3 regions of the Neobacillus sp. DHD-1R genome follow, and region 2 is predicted to be linked to each of the others. Evidence: a T-box and tRNA genes for the amino acid it is inferred to sense, from the RefSeq annotation. Region 2 holds a T-box; the other regions hold tRNA genes.
What was found. A T-box is a leader RNA that pairs with one kind of tRNA and senses whether it is charged. The one in region 2 lies ahead of argS (arginine--tRNA ligase), so its partner is inferred to be a tRNA-Arg.
Positions count from the first base shown of each region.

Region 1: it has a tRNA-Arg gene. The T-box ahead of argS (arginine--tRNA ligase) is inferred to sense a tRNA for this amino acid. The anticodon was not compared.
Region 3: it has a tRNA-Arg gene. The T-box ahead of argS (arginine--tRNA ligase) is inferred to sense a tRNA for this amino acid. The anticodon was not compared.

Region 1 covers NZ_CM173232.1:1,899,401-1,903,685, reverse strand. The annotation lists gene mutS (DNA mismatch repair protein MutS) at 1-1,329, opposite strand, end outside; gene AC3ANL_RS09130 (YwaF family protein) at 1,584-2,324, shown strand; tRNA gene AC3ANL_RS09125 (tRNA-Arg) at 2,395-2,468, shown strand; gene AC3ANL_RS09120 (GNAT family N-acetyltransferase) at 2,570-3,025, opposite strand; gene bla (class A beta-lactamase) at 3,224-4,138, opposite strand.
Region 2 covers NZ_CM173232.1:5,149,123-5,153,407, reverse strand. The annotation lists gene AC3ANL_RS25355 (spore germination protein) at 1-945, opposite strand, end outside; gene AC3ANL_RS25350 (TetR/AcrR family transcriptional regulator) at 1,151-1,723, shown strand; gene AC3ANL_RS25345 (alpha/beta-type small acid-soluble spore protein) at 1,753-2,007, opposite strand; T-box leader at 2,112-2,325, shown strand; gene argS (arginine--tRNA ligase) at 2,392-4,086, shown strand; gene AC3ANL_RS25335 (DinB family protein) at 4,159-4,285, shown strand, end outside.
Region 3 covers NZ_CM173232.1:1,036,248-1,040,532, reverse strand. The annotation lists gene AC3ANL_RS04815 (sugar-binding transcriptional regulator) at 1-154, opposite strand, end outside; gene AC3ANL_RS04810 (glutaredoxin family protein) at 302-553, opposite strand; gene rpoN (RNA polymerase factor sigma-54) at 596-1,918, opposite strand; tRNA gene AC3ANL_RS04800 (tRNA-Arg) at 2,257-2,328, opposite strand; gene clpP (ATP-dependent Clp endopeptidase proteolytic subunit ClpP) at 2,534-3,139, shown strand; gene AC3ANL_RS04790 (HPr family phosphocarrier protein) at 3,251-3,508, opposite strand; gene whiA (DNA-binding protein WhiA) at 3,564-4,285, opposite strand, start outside.

The sequences.
Region 1 (4,285 bases), 2.2 Mb from region 2:
ACGCTCAAGTTGGGCGATCCAGTTCTTTCCGTTCCGGCTGGCATCACGGTATTGATCCAGCTGATCATGGTAACCGTCACGAATGATGTTTCCTTCTTTTAATGAAAGCGGAGGATTTTCCACAATCGCTTGCTCCAGGATATCTGTGACTTCTTCACAAGGGTCAAGCAATTCTACCATTTCATTCATTTGTTCATTTTGCATACCTTGAAGGATTTGTTTTAAAAAAGGAACCTGCATTAATGAGCGCTTTAATTGGACTAAATCGCGGGCATTGACATTTCCAAATGCCACCCGGCCTGCTAATCGCTCTAAATCATAGACTTCCGTTAATTTTTCACGAAGTTCCTGACGCTCAAAATAATGATTGATTAACACGTCAACAAGGTTATGCCGGTACTCGATGTCTGCTTGTTTAATCAACGGTCTGTCGATCCAGTGTTTGAGCATCCTTCCGCCCATCGCTGTCTTCGTTTCATCAAGCAGCCATAATAAGGAACCTTTCTTTCCTTTGGAACGAATTGTCTCGGTTAATTCCAAATTTCGTTTTGAATAGTAATCAATTTTCATATATTGATGAATTTGATACGTCGTAACAGGCTGCAGGTGGTCAAGGCTTCGTTTTTGCGACCGGAATAAATAGTTAAACAGCCTAGCCACGGTAAGCTTTAATTTATCTTGATTAAGGGCTCCCAACAGCTGAGAAAAATTGATATCTATTGAACTATTATCCTCAAAGGAAATCGCCAGCACATCGCGTTCGCGCATTTTCTTTTGCAGTTCACCATCAAAATTGCTGGCAATGACTACTTCTTTGGCACTTAAGACGGCCAATTCGTTTAGCACTTCATCAAAATTATTGGAAAGAAGTGTAACCCGGCTCTCACCGGTTGAGATGTCGTTGTAGGCAAAACCATAGGTTTGATCGTCAAAGGCTGTAATCGAGGCCAGATAGTTGTTCTCTTTGTCCGATAATCCTTTTCCATCCATCACGGTACCTGGTGTGATTAGTTGGACAACTTCCCGTTTCACCATACCTTTTGTTTGTCTTGGGTCTTCCATTTGCTCACAAATTGCGACTTTATAGCCTTTTGAAATCAACTGTTCAATATAGTTAGCGGCTGCATGATAGGGAACGCCGCACATCGGAATTCGTTCATCGGAACCGCCCTCGCGGCTCGTTAAGGTAATCTCTAATTCTTGTGATGCTTTTACGGCATCGTCAAAAAACATTTCGTAAAAATCGCCTAAGCGAAAAAATAAAAAGGCATCTTGATAATCTGCCTTAACGGTTAAATATTGCTGTATCATCGGCGTATAAGCAGCCATAATGACCTCCACGGTTTTAATCAATTTTGTAAATATATCTTTTAAACTTCATAAAAGTCAAGCTTTCGCTTTTCATATTTCGATTTACTTCGACATACTATTATATCACATACCGTGGGTGTCAGGCACCCGATGAATATTTGCCAGTTTAAAAGGATTACTGAATAAATCTATTGAAATGATAAACACATCTAAATTTCGACTAATTCCGAAAGTAAATCATGATAAGATTCCGATAAAAGGATGGTGTCATTATGGAGTGGTTTGGCCGAAGTAACAAAAACTTTGATTTTCAGATGTTTTCAGTCAGTCACTTTGTTGTCTTATTTATCCTATTTCTCGTTTCGGTAATTATTTTTATATTTAGGGATAGGTTAAAGGATAAGGTTTGGAGACGAGCAGAAATCGGGGCAGCCATTTCATTGATCATCATGGAAATCACCTACCATATATGGATGTTTATTAATGGAAGCTGGAATGTCAGTCATGCCATCCCGCTTGAGCTGTGCAGCATCAGCCTTATTCTAACAGTATTTTTATTACTGACTAGGAAAAAGATCATCTACGAGATTTTATTATTTACTGCCTTACTTGGGGCATCACAAGCTTTGGTTACACCCTTATTAACTTATGACTTTCCACATTTTCGATTTTTTCATTTCTTTTATACTCATATGATGAGCATTTGGATCCCTCTCTATTTTACGTGGGTGAAGGGATATCGGCCAACCGTCTGGTCCGTCTTAAAGTTGTTTATTTTTTTGAATGTTTTGCTGCCGATTATTATGTTTATCAACAAGTTAGTCGGTGGTAACTATATGTTCTTAAGCCACAAACCAACAAGTCCGAGTTTATTAGATGTTCTCGGCCCATACCCATGGTATATTTTATCGTTAGAAGGTTTATTAATCGTATTGAGTTTAATCGTTTGGTTCATTTTCCGAGAAAAGACAACGGTAAACAAAACGGAAGTCGTCAGTGAACAGTCCATTTAATAATATGAACTGAACTTTTTATTGACCTTTTTCGATTAACTCATTATAATAAATAAGGTTCCTAATAAGTGTCTCAGTAGCTCAGTAGGATAGAGCAACAGTTTCCTAAACTGTAGGTCGGAGGTTCGAATCCTCTCTGGGACGTACAAAAGCCTTGATCATTCAAGGCTTTTTATTTTGGTTTAAATAATTGTTTGGTGGTTGCCGAAAATTTGCCGAAAATAAAAATTACCTTGCAGGTTTTATTATTCTGTATAAATCTCATAAATTCTTGATTTGCTTCCCCAAGGATGATATCCGTCACCTATATATGTAAACCCATATTTTTCGTAGTATCCAACGTGGTCCGTGCAAAGGTAAACTTTATTAAATCCTGCTTTTTCTGCATCAGCTTTAGCACGCAAAAGAAGTTTTTTACCCAAAGACCTTCCACGATACCTTTTTTCAATATAAAGAGCACAAATCCAAGGCCATAAATCCATACGACTAATAAAATCATTACTAATAAGACCCGCGCAACCAATAATTTCACCTAAGTCCTCCAATAAATACCAAATAGGAAGTGGACTATCGGTTGTTATCCCATGTGCAATACAATCTTCATATACTTTCATACTGTTTTCGTTTGCCCATATACTCTGAAAATACTTTATTGCTTTTTCTTTATATTCTGGATGTTCCCTTACACTTATTATTTTCATATTAAAATTCCCTTTGTTATCGTATATTTTTTAAAAGATGCTAGAACTTTTGAAATCGGTTACATATAACCCCCATTTCTATTATTATATAGAAAAAAATCAGTCAGCACATACTAAATCTTTCTAATGATAGTATATGATGACTGAATGACAAGTCTGTTTACTGATGCAATTGAGAATTGGGATGAGTAAATTTAATTATTTGTCCCACTTCAGAGCGTTAAGTGCCACCTTGGCAGCTTCTGCGATAAGCGCATTGTCATAGGCGGCATTCTGTGTATCGCGCCTGGATAGAACTGCGATGACAATGGGAGCTCTATTCGGCGGCCAAACAATCGCAATGTCATTCCGCGTTCCATAGCTTCCTGCCCCGCTCTTATCATCGACTTCCCAGCCTGTTGGTGCACCAGCACGGATCAATGCATCTCCAGTTGCATTTCCACGCATCCAATCTGTCAGGATCGTACGTTTTTCAGCAGGGAGCAAGTCACTGACTGCGAAAGCCTGGAGGCTCGTAGCAAGTGCTTTTGGTGTACTGGTGTCACGAGTATCTCCAGGAACAGCTGAGTTCAAATCCGGCTCGTACCGATCAACCTGGGTAACGTTATCGCCAATCTGTCTAAGCGCTGTTTCAAATCCCTCGGGTCCTCCTAATTTTTCTAATAAAAGGTTCCCAGCGGTGTTGTCGCTATATCGGACAGCAGCCTCGATAACTTCCCGAAGCGTCATCCCGGTGTCTACGTGAAGCTCTGTAACGGGTGAATACGATACGATGTCATCGCGGGTGTATGTGACTAACTCGTCGAGTTGATCAATTGAGTAATGCTGCAGCAATGCACCTGCGGCTAAAGCTTTGAAGGTGGATGCGTAAGCGAACCGCTCATCAGGCCGATAGGCAACGGTCCGATTTGTACCGGTATCAATCGCATAGACTCCGAGCCGGGCGTCAAATTTGCCCTCGAGTTGTGCAAACTCACGGTGTATATGGGGTGCTGGTGTTTTCTTGACTGCCTTTTCGGGCTTGTCAGAATGATTATTGGTGGTCATCGACCAGCCGGCAAGGGGTACAATGGCAACCACTAGCACAAGCAGGGCAAATATAATATTATTCATGCTGAAAATGTTATGTGTTTTCTTCAAGATCTTAACCTCTTTCTATTAATAGAATAAGTGGGTTTAATCATTATGTTTTGATTAACACCAATCGGCTGTTAACCAGCTGATCCTAAAAATTGTGTATTGCTTACTAATTCAATTCTA
Region 2 (4,285 bases):
ATAACGAACAAACCGAATGAAGCTGGTATAGATAGGCCGTTCATAATAATCTTCAACGGCCTGCATGCCATTCCAAAATGTCATGGGTACAAGGAGAGCAAAGGGAGTGTTATCGACTAGTATAGCCACCTTCCCTTCCAGCAAGTTAGCAATGACGATATCGGGCCTTTCGGTATTTTGAATTTGCGGGAACGGAGAATACGGCATGTCCTCAATAAACTCTTCGATATATTCTGATTCTAGTATCGCGTCAATTTGAATGCTACTTAACCGCTTACGAACCTCCGCCAAAAGAGGATCAAGGGCAATTCCTTCTATATAAGCAATCACAACATCTGTTTGCGACAGCTCACCAAGGGAGAGGGGCTCAAATTTCAGTCTGGTACTGCGAATTCTCCTGCGTAGAAGGGTGGTATTTGTCACAATTGATTCAGTAAACCCGTCTCTGGGACCACGTATGGTGATTTCTGCCGTGGGCTCTTCCACACTCCGCTTTTCAAATCCAGCCAAACTGGCAAGTAAAGCGTCTGTCTGCCCTTCAATTAAAATACCGACATCCGCCTTTAAGACCCCATTAACCAATTCGTTTATCTGTGAAACAGTTTTAATGGGGGTGATGGCAATCAGCTGCTCCTCGATTACTTGCCCAATCGTACGACATTTACCTAGCCCGCTCGGTATTCCCTCAAACAACATCGGTTTTAATAGGACATTTTCAAGTGTTTTTGTGTCCGTTAACCCATCTAAATAAATCAGCAGTATTTTAGGCTTGCCTTCTATATTTATTGGGCGAATGACAAAATCAAAGCAATTTTGAAAAATGTCCTTTAATAGTTGCTCGTTTGTTGAAAGATCCTTACTGAGTTGTTCATGATTATTTTCAGTAGGAAGAGGGATCGCTGTTTTTATATCAAGTAACTTTTTTCGTTTCCGAAAACGAACCATTATGAAGGCACCCCTTTATATAGCTGTGTATATTTTTCCAATTAGAGGGATTGGTATGCACTTTTAAAGAACATAATAGGAAAAATTTCAATGGATGCTGTAAATTCCCAATTAATTTGAAACTACATAAAAGCTATGCTATAGTAAAACCGTATAAATATGACTGTAGAACTAAATTAGTCATTAAGGGGGGTTGTCCACAACTATGGCACCCGACAGAAGAAAGATGATTATCGAGGCGGCAACAAAATCCTTTTCGTTATTTGGCTACAAAGCCACCACCATGGATCAAGTAGCAAGGCTGGCCAATGTTGGAAAAGGTACCATTTATACTTTTTTTAAAAATAAAGAAGAATTATTTGAAGAAATCATTTCAACACTCGTGAAGGAAATGATAGCTGAGGCAGAGGCGGTCATCCAGCCGGATGCAGCGTTTACGGTAAATGTTCATCGCGCACTTACCCGTATCTTAGAATTCCGTTCACAGCACGTGCTTATGATTAAACTCGTTCAAGAAGAAACAGAAATGGGGACACTTGCGGTATCCGAAATGCTGCAGCATGTGGAGAATGAAATTATTGCTTATTTAAAACAAAAGATTGAATTAGCGATTGCCAAAGGAGCAATACCAGCGGCCGATACCGAAGTCACCAGCTTTCTCTTATTAAAAATGTATATCGCCCTTGTATCAGACTGGGAAAGAAATCATGAACCATTGAGCTCAGAGCAAATTGCCGAAATAATGAAAGTATTTTTATTAAAAGGCTTAAAACAATAAAGAAGGGACCTCAAATAGGTCCCCGAAAATTACTGTCTTTTACTTAGGTTTTCCTGTGCCATTTTGACAAGCTCGCGGACCATGCTGCCGCCGAGCCGGCCGCCGACTTTCCCTGCTTGTTCGGATGTAAGCTGTCCATTGTACCCTTTTTTTAAAGGAACACCGACCTCTTCGGCAGCTTCAAATTTTGCATTCTCAGGGGATTGTGACTGAACGACCCTGGCTTTAAGGGCATCTAACCCACTGCGAGCTTCAGGGACGAGTATTTTATTTCTTCTAGACATAAAAAATCCCTCCTTTATGTTAGGATTCCCCTAATGAAAAAAATAATCAGCAATGACTGGATAAATCCTTATCTTTCCAGTATAATAACTGATAATCAAGTCGGAAAAAGTCAATGAGAAAGAGAGTAGTTATCTTGCGAGTTCAAGCGAGTCAGGGAGGGTGTGAGCCTGATAAGGAGCGGATAATGAAGCGCACTTTTGAGATGCAAGCCCGAAAGTAGTAGGGAATGCCGGAGAATACTCCGTTATAAAGGAAAAGCTGGTTCTTTTTGAACAATTAGAGTGGTACCGCGGGATAATCAAACTCTCGTCTCTTTAAATAGAGACGGGAGTTTTTTGTGTTTATTTGAAAAAGGGCTTTTTAAACAAAGGAGGTCATTCAATATGAATGTTAAGAAGGAGTTGGCAACGGTTCTATTTGAGCTGCTTGACCAGGAAATTTCAATGGTAGAACTGGAACACATGATTGAAAAACCAAAAAATAGTGAACACGGGGATTTAGCCTTTCCGTGCTTTACATTAGCCAAGGTAAAAAGAAAATCCCCCAATCTAATTGCCCAAGAACTAAGTCAAAAAATTCAAAAGCCGCTATTTGAACAAATTGAAGTGGTAGGGGCGTACTTAAATATATTTTTAAATAAGAAGCTTGTTTCTGAAAAGCTTGTCAATGAAGTGGTTTCCCAAAAGGGTCATTTTGCTGATCTGGTCTTCGGTCAAGGCGGAAATGTCACGATTGACATGTCGTCACCGAATATTGCCAAACCTTTCTCGATGGGGCATTTGCGTTCCACGGTCATTGGGAATTCCTTAGCTCTTATCACAGAAAAGTGCGGCTATAAACCGATTAAGATTAACCATCTTGGTGACTGGGGCACACAGTTTGGGAAGCTGATAACGGCTTATAAATTATGGGGCGATGAGGAAAAGGTAAAACAAAACCCGATTAAAGAGTTATTGGCCCTTTATATTAAATTTCATGAAGTGGCAGAAACGGAGCCAGCATTGGAAGATCAAGGGCGTGGCTGGTTTAAAAAATTAGAAGATGGTGACGAAGAAGCCTTACATTTGTGGCAATGGTTCCGTGATGAATCTTTAAAAGAGTTCTCTAGAATTTATGAGTTAATGAATGTTCAATTTGACTCGTATGCCGGGGAAGCCTTTTATAATGACAAAATGGACCGCATTGTCCAACTTCTAGAGGAAAAACAGTTACTGGTAGAGTCTGACAAGGCCATGGTTGTTGAGTTACCTGAGGAACAGCTGCCGCCATGCCTTATTAAGAAGTCTGACGGGGCAACACTGTATGCGACACGTGATTTAGCAGCGGCTCTTTATCGCAAAGAAAACTACAACTTTGTCCAGTCCTTATATGTGGTCGGTCATGAACAGAGCCTTCATTTCAAACAGTTAATGGCGGTGTTAGGAAAAATGGGTTATAAATGGGCAGATAAAATGGTGCATATCCCATTCGGCCTCATGCTAAAAGAAGGCAAAAAGATGTCGACACGTAAAGGCAAAGTTGTGTTACTTGAAGAAGTGTTAAATGAGTCTATCGCAATGGCAAGACACAATATTGAGGAAAAGAATCCAAACCTTGTCAACAAAGATGAAGTGTCCAAACGAGTTGGGGTTGGAGCGGTCATTTTCCATGACTTAAAGAACAATCGGATGAATGATATTGAATTTTCGTTGGAGGAGATGCTCCGCTTTGAAGGAGAGACAGGACCATATGTCCAATACACCTATGCCCGGGCCTGTTCAATTTTACGAAAAGCCAACTGGCAGGCGGATGAACATGACACATCCTATCCAAATTCCTGGGATAAAGAATGGAAGGTAGCGAGCCTGTTAATGGATTTTGCACCTGCAATTAAAAGAGCGTGTGAAAATTATGATCCATCTCAAGTGGCTAAATACATTATTGACCTTGCTCAAGCCTTTAATAAATATTATGCCGAAGTAAAGATTCTTGAGGAGAGCGACGAGCAAAAGGCGCGTTTAGCCCTGGTTTACTCAGTGACAGTTGTTCTTCAAGAGGGCTTGCGCTTGTTAGGGATTGAAGCACCAATGGAAATGTAAGATATTTTGGTTAATATTTACCTGATTATGGTATAAAATAGAACGAGGTAAACGAGAGGGAGGAAAGAGAAAATGAGTGAGCTATTGTTTAAAAGCTTCGAGTTAACAAGAGGAAGATTATTGAATTTCGCGGCTGGACTAGATGAGACGATTGTGGATGTGCAGCCACAGGGCTTTAACAACACGATTCACTGGCATA
Region 3 (4,285 bases), 1.3 Mb from region 2:
GAAGGATTCTTTCCGTTAATCCAAGGCTAACGGCTAAACTCCTTCTTCCTACGGGCTGCATATAACTTATGTAACGTAGGATCGTATATCTTTTTTGCAGAACTTGAAGGAGGTCGGGTAATAATCTTTTTTGGATATCGATAAATGACTGCATGAATCGCATGCTCCTTTATTGTATGTAGTTGGTCGTAAAATGTCCACCATAGACATATTATGTCCCACCTACGTTAAAAAAAATCACCCCTACTAGTAGTACGTTTTTATTGTAGCAGGAGTGAAAATGTATTTCAACTAATTTTAGTCAGCTTTTTTCTTGCAAACGATTACTTATGTCAAATTTGTCAACATAGCCGTAACCCACTTCTACCCCATCGATATAAACAACAGGAATCATTAGTCCGTACTGTTCTGTCAGTTCATCACTTGATTCAATATCGACTTCCTCAAGTTTAAAATCCCATTCCTTTTTCATTTCTAAAAGGGTAGCTTTCGCTTTCTCACATAGCGGGCAGCGATTTCGAGTATATAAAGTAATTGTCTTTGAATGTTGCATCGTCTTTTCCTTTCAATAGTAAAAATTTGAATGATTAGTAGTTTACGTAAACCGTTTCCGCTTGGAGGAGGATGGTATCCCCAGTTGTTCGCGGTACTTAGCAATCGTTCGTCTTGAAACTACAATCCCTTTTTGCACTTGTAATTGTTCAACAATATCTTGGTCTGAGAGTGGTTTTTCCTTGTTCTCTTGTTCAATTAACTTACTGATTTCATTCTTCACTTGGGTCGAAGACGTAGTTTCATCATTAGAAACGGTCTGAATGGTGCTGGTGAAAAAAGTTTTTAACGAGAAAGTGCCCATTGGTGTCTGCACATATTTTTCACGCACTGCCCTGCTGACTGTAGATTCATGAATTTCAAGTTCGTTTGCCACTTCTTTCATTGTCATCGGAACCAAATATTGGGTCCCTTTTTGAAAAAAGGCCGTTTGTTTTTCAACGATTTTCGCTACTACCCTGGTAAGTGTTTCTTTGCGCTGCTCGATGCTTTTTAAGATCCATTGGTAGTCCTGCACCTTATCCTGCAAAAAACGGCTCACCTGCTGGTCTTTATTGTTAAACTTTTGTAAATATTGTTCATTAAAGCTGATCCTTGGCAGAGAATCATCAAACATCCGTACGGTTAGACCCTGAGGGGTTTGTTCCACAACCGCATCTGGAATAATGTAGGTGGTTGCTTCATTGCGTAACATGGCCGCTGGTTTTGGATTAAGCTGTTGAATATCATCAAAAATATCTTGAATCTCTTTTAAAGAAATTTTCAGTTGTTTCGAAATTTGTTTCCACTTCTTTTCGGCAAAGAGAACGAAATAGTCAGAAATGATTTTTTGAGCCAGTTCATTATTTGGATTTTTATAATAAACTTGCATCAACAGGCACTCTTGGAGGTCTCGTGCCCCGATCCCTGCTGGTTCCAATGTTTGAATTACAGCTAGGCATTCCTCCACAAGTTCAGTGTCCACTTTGAGATGTTGAGCGATTTCCTCAAGGTCTCCAATAAAGTAACCGTTTTCATCAAGGCTTTGTATAAGGTGACGGATGACTTTTAACTGTTCCGCCGATAAATTGGTTATTTTTATTTGAGAGATTAAATATTCTTCAAGCGAAAATGGTTTGTCTGCAATCTGGTCTATCCAATCTTTTTCCCCTTTTTGGTGCTTCTTTCGTTTGCGGTCAATGAGGGGATTCACTGGGTTGACATTGTCATTTTCAATCTGCAGTAAGGGATTTTCCAATGCCTTATCTTCTAGGAAAGCAGTCAGTTCCTGTGCGGAGTATTGCAATAATGCAATGGCTTGAGATAACTCCTGCGTCATTGCTAGTTTTAATGTTTGCTGCTGCCATAAGCCTGCTCTTAAGTCCATTCGTATCCCCCCTTTTCCTATTTTACACGATTGAAAGCTTTTCGTGTATTAGAAAATGAGAAATGAGGAAGGGCCCATTAAATAAAAAAATTTGAAGAAATAAAGTTTTTAGTCTGGAACTTTACTTCTTTTGAAAAATCGGTCTATTTTTGGGAATAATTGTCTATTTGTACAAAACACCTTGAAAATGGTACAAAACCCTTTGAAAATGGTACAAAACACATTAAAATCCGCACAAAATCTCCTTAAATTGGCACAAAAGCACCAAAAAGTAGCACAAAATCAAATAAATAAAGTAAAAAAACCCCCTGTTTGCAATAAACAGAGGGTTTTCAGGATGCGCTCGGCGAGAATCGAACTCACATTTTAAGCTTCGGAGGCTTACGTGCTATCCGTTGCACCACGAGCGCATAAATATTAGCGACTTTTCTATTATATGCTACCTTCCCCTATTTTGCAAGCATAGAATAGGTTTTAAAATGAGGTAAAATGGTTATGATGATGTAGTGAAAGTTGTCGAACATTTTAAAGGCTATTTGTTTGACCTTTATTGACCATCAGTGTATGATACTAATACATAAGCATTTACCTTTTCTAATCAAAGGAGGAAGAAAAATGAATTTGATTCCTACAGTTATTGAACAAACAAACCGCGGCGAAAGAGCATATGACATTTACTCCCGTCTATTAAAAGACCGGATTATCATGCTTGGCAGCGCAATTGACGACAATGTTTCCAACAGCATTGTGGCGCAGTTATTATTCCTTGAAGCAGAAAACCCTGAAAAGGATATAACACTTTATATTAATAGTCCTGGTGGAAGCATAACATCTGGGATGGCCATTTATGACACCATGCAATATATTAAAGCAGATGTATCGACTGTTTGTATTGGTATGGCTGCATCAATGGGTGCATTCTTACTTGCTGCAGGTCAAAAAGGCAAACGTTACGCGTTGCCTAATGCTGAAGTCATGATTCACCAGCCACTTGGCGGTGCACAAGGACAGGCAACTGAAATCGAAATTGCCGCAAAACGTATTCTATTCCTTCGTGAAAAATTAAACGGCATTTTATCAGAACGCACTGGCCAGTCACTTGAAGTGATTAGCCGTGATACAGATCGTGATAACTTCATGACAGCTGAAAGAGCAAAAGAATACGGTCTTATTGACAATATCATTACACGTAAACTTACTGATACACCTGAGAAAAAATAAGGATAAACGGCAATCGGCTTTCAAGTCGATTGCTTTTTTTCATTTTAACATGCTTTTCAAAAATCGACTAAAAAAAAGGATTTAGCCTGGAATGGGCCAAATCCTTTTTAATTATTGTTCTTTTTGAATAAAATCAGATAAAACGTTGATGGCTTTTTCTTCATCATCGCCGTCTGCAATGATATTGATGACGACTCCGGAGCCTACTGCTAAGCTCATTAATCCCATAATGCTTTTCGCATTAACCTTTTTGCCATCCTTTTCTAGAAAGATATCAGCAGAAAATCGATTCGCTTCCTGTACAAAAAGTGCTGCAGGGCGTGCTTGTAAACCCGTTTTCAATTTTACTTCTATTTCTTTAGCCAACATTATAATAATTCCTCCTAGTATTTATTGTTTATTTACTTGAAACTAATTCATTATTTCACAAACTATGACCTCTTGAGGCCATTTCTCCCATTCGAAGCTTGTCAGCGATTTCATCGATTTTCCTTAAACGATGATTAATTCCTGATTTGCTGATTGAGCCTCCGGAAACCATTTCACCTAATTCTTTTAAGGTAACGTCAGGATATTGAACGCGCAGTTCCGCAATTTCTCTAAGCTTATCAGGTAAGATCTGCAATCCAACAGTGGCATCAATAAAGCGGATGTTTTCCACCTGTCTAATCGAGGCCCCAATCGTTTTATTAAGATTAGCGGTTTCACAGTTGACAAGCCGGTTGACGGAGTTTCTCATATCCCTAACAATTCTGACATCCTCGAAGCGGAGCAAGGCATTATGGGCCCCGATGATATTTAGAAACTCAGTAATTTTCTCAGCTTCTTTTAAGTAAGTTATAAACCCTTTTTTACGCTCAAGCGTTTTACTATTAAGATCAAATGTATTCATTAATTCGCTTAAAGAATCATTATGTTCTTTATAAAGCGAAGCAATTTCCAAATGATAGGAAGAGGTTTCCGGATTATTTACAGAACCTCCGGCAAGAAATGCACCGCGAAGGTAAGAACGCTTACAACATTTCTTCTTTATTAGGTCTGGTGAAATATCATGAATGAAGGTAAAGCCTTCGCCAAGTATTTTCGTATCTTCAAGAATTTCCTTTGCCTGCTCAGCTAAACGAACAATGTAGACATTGTTTTTTT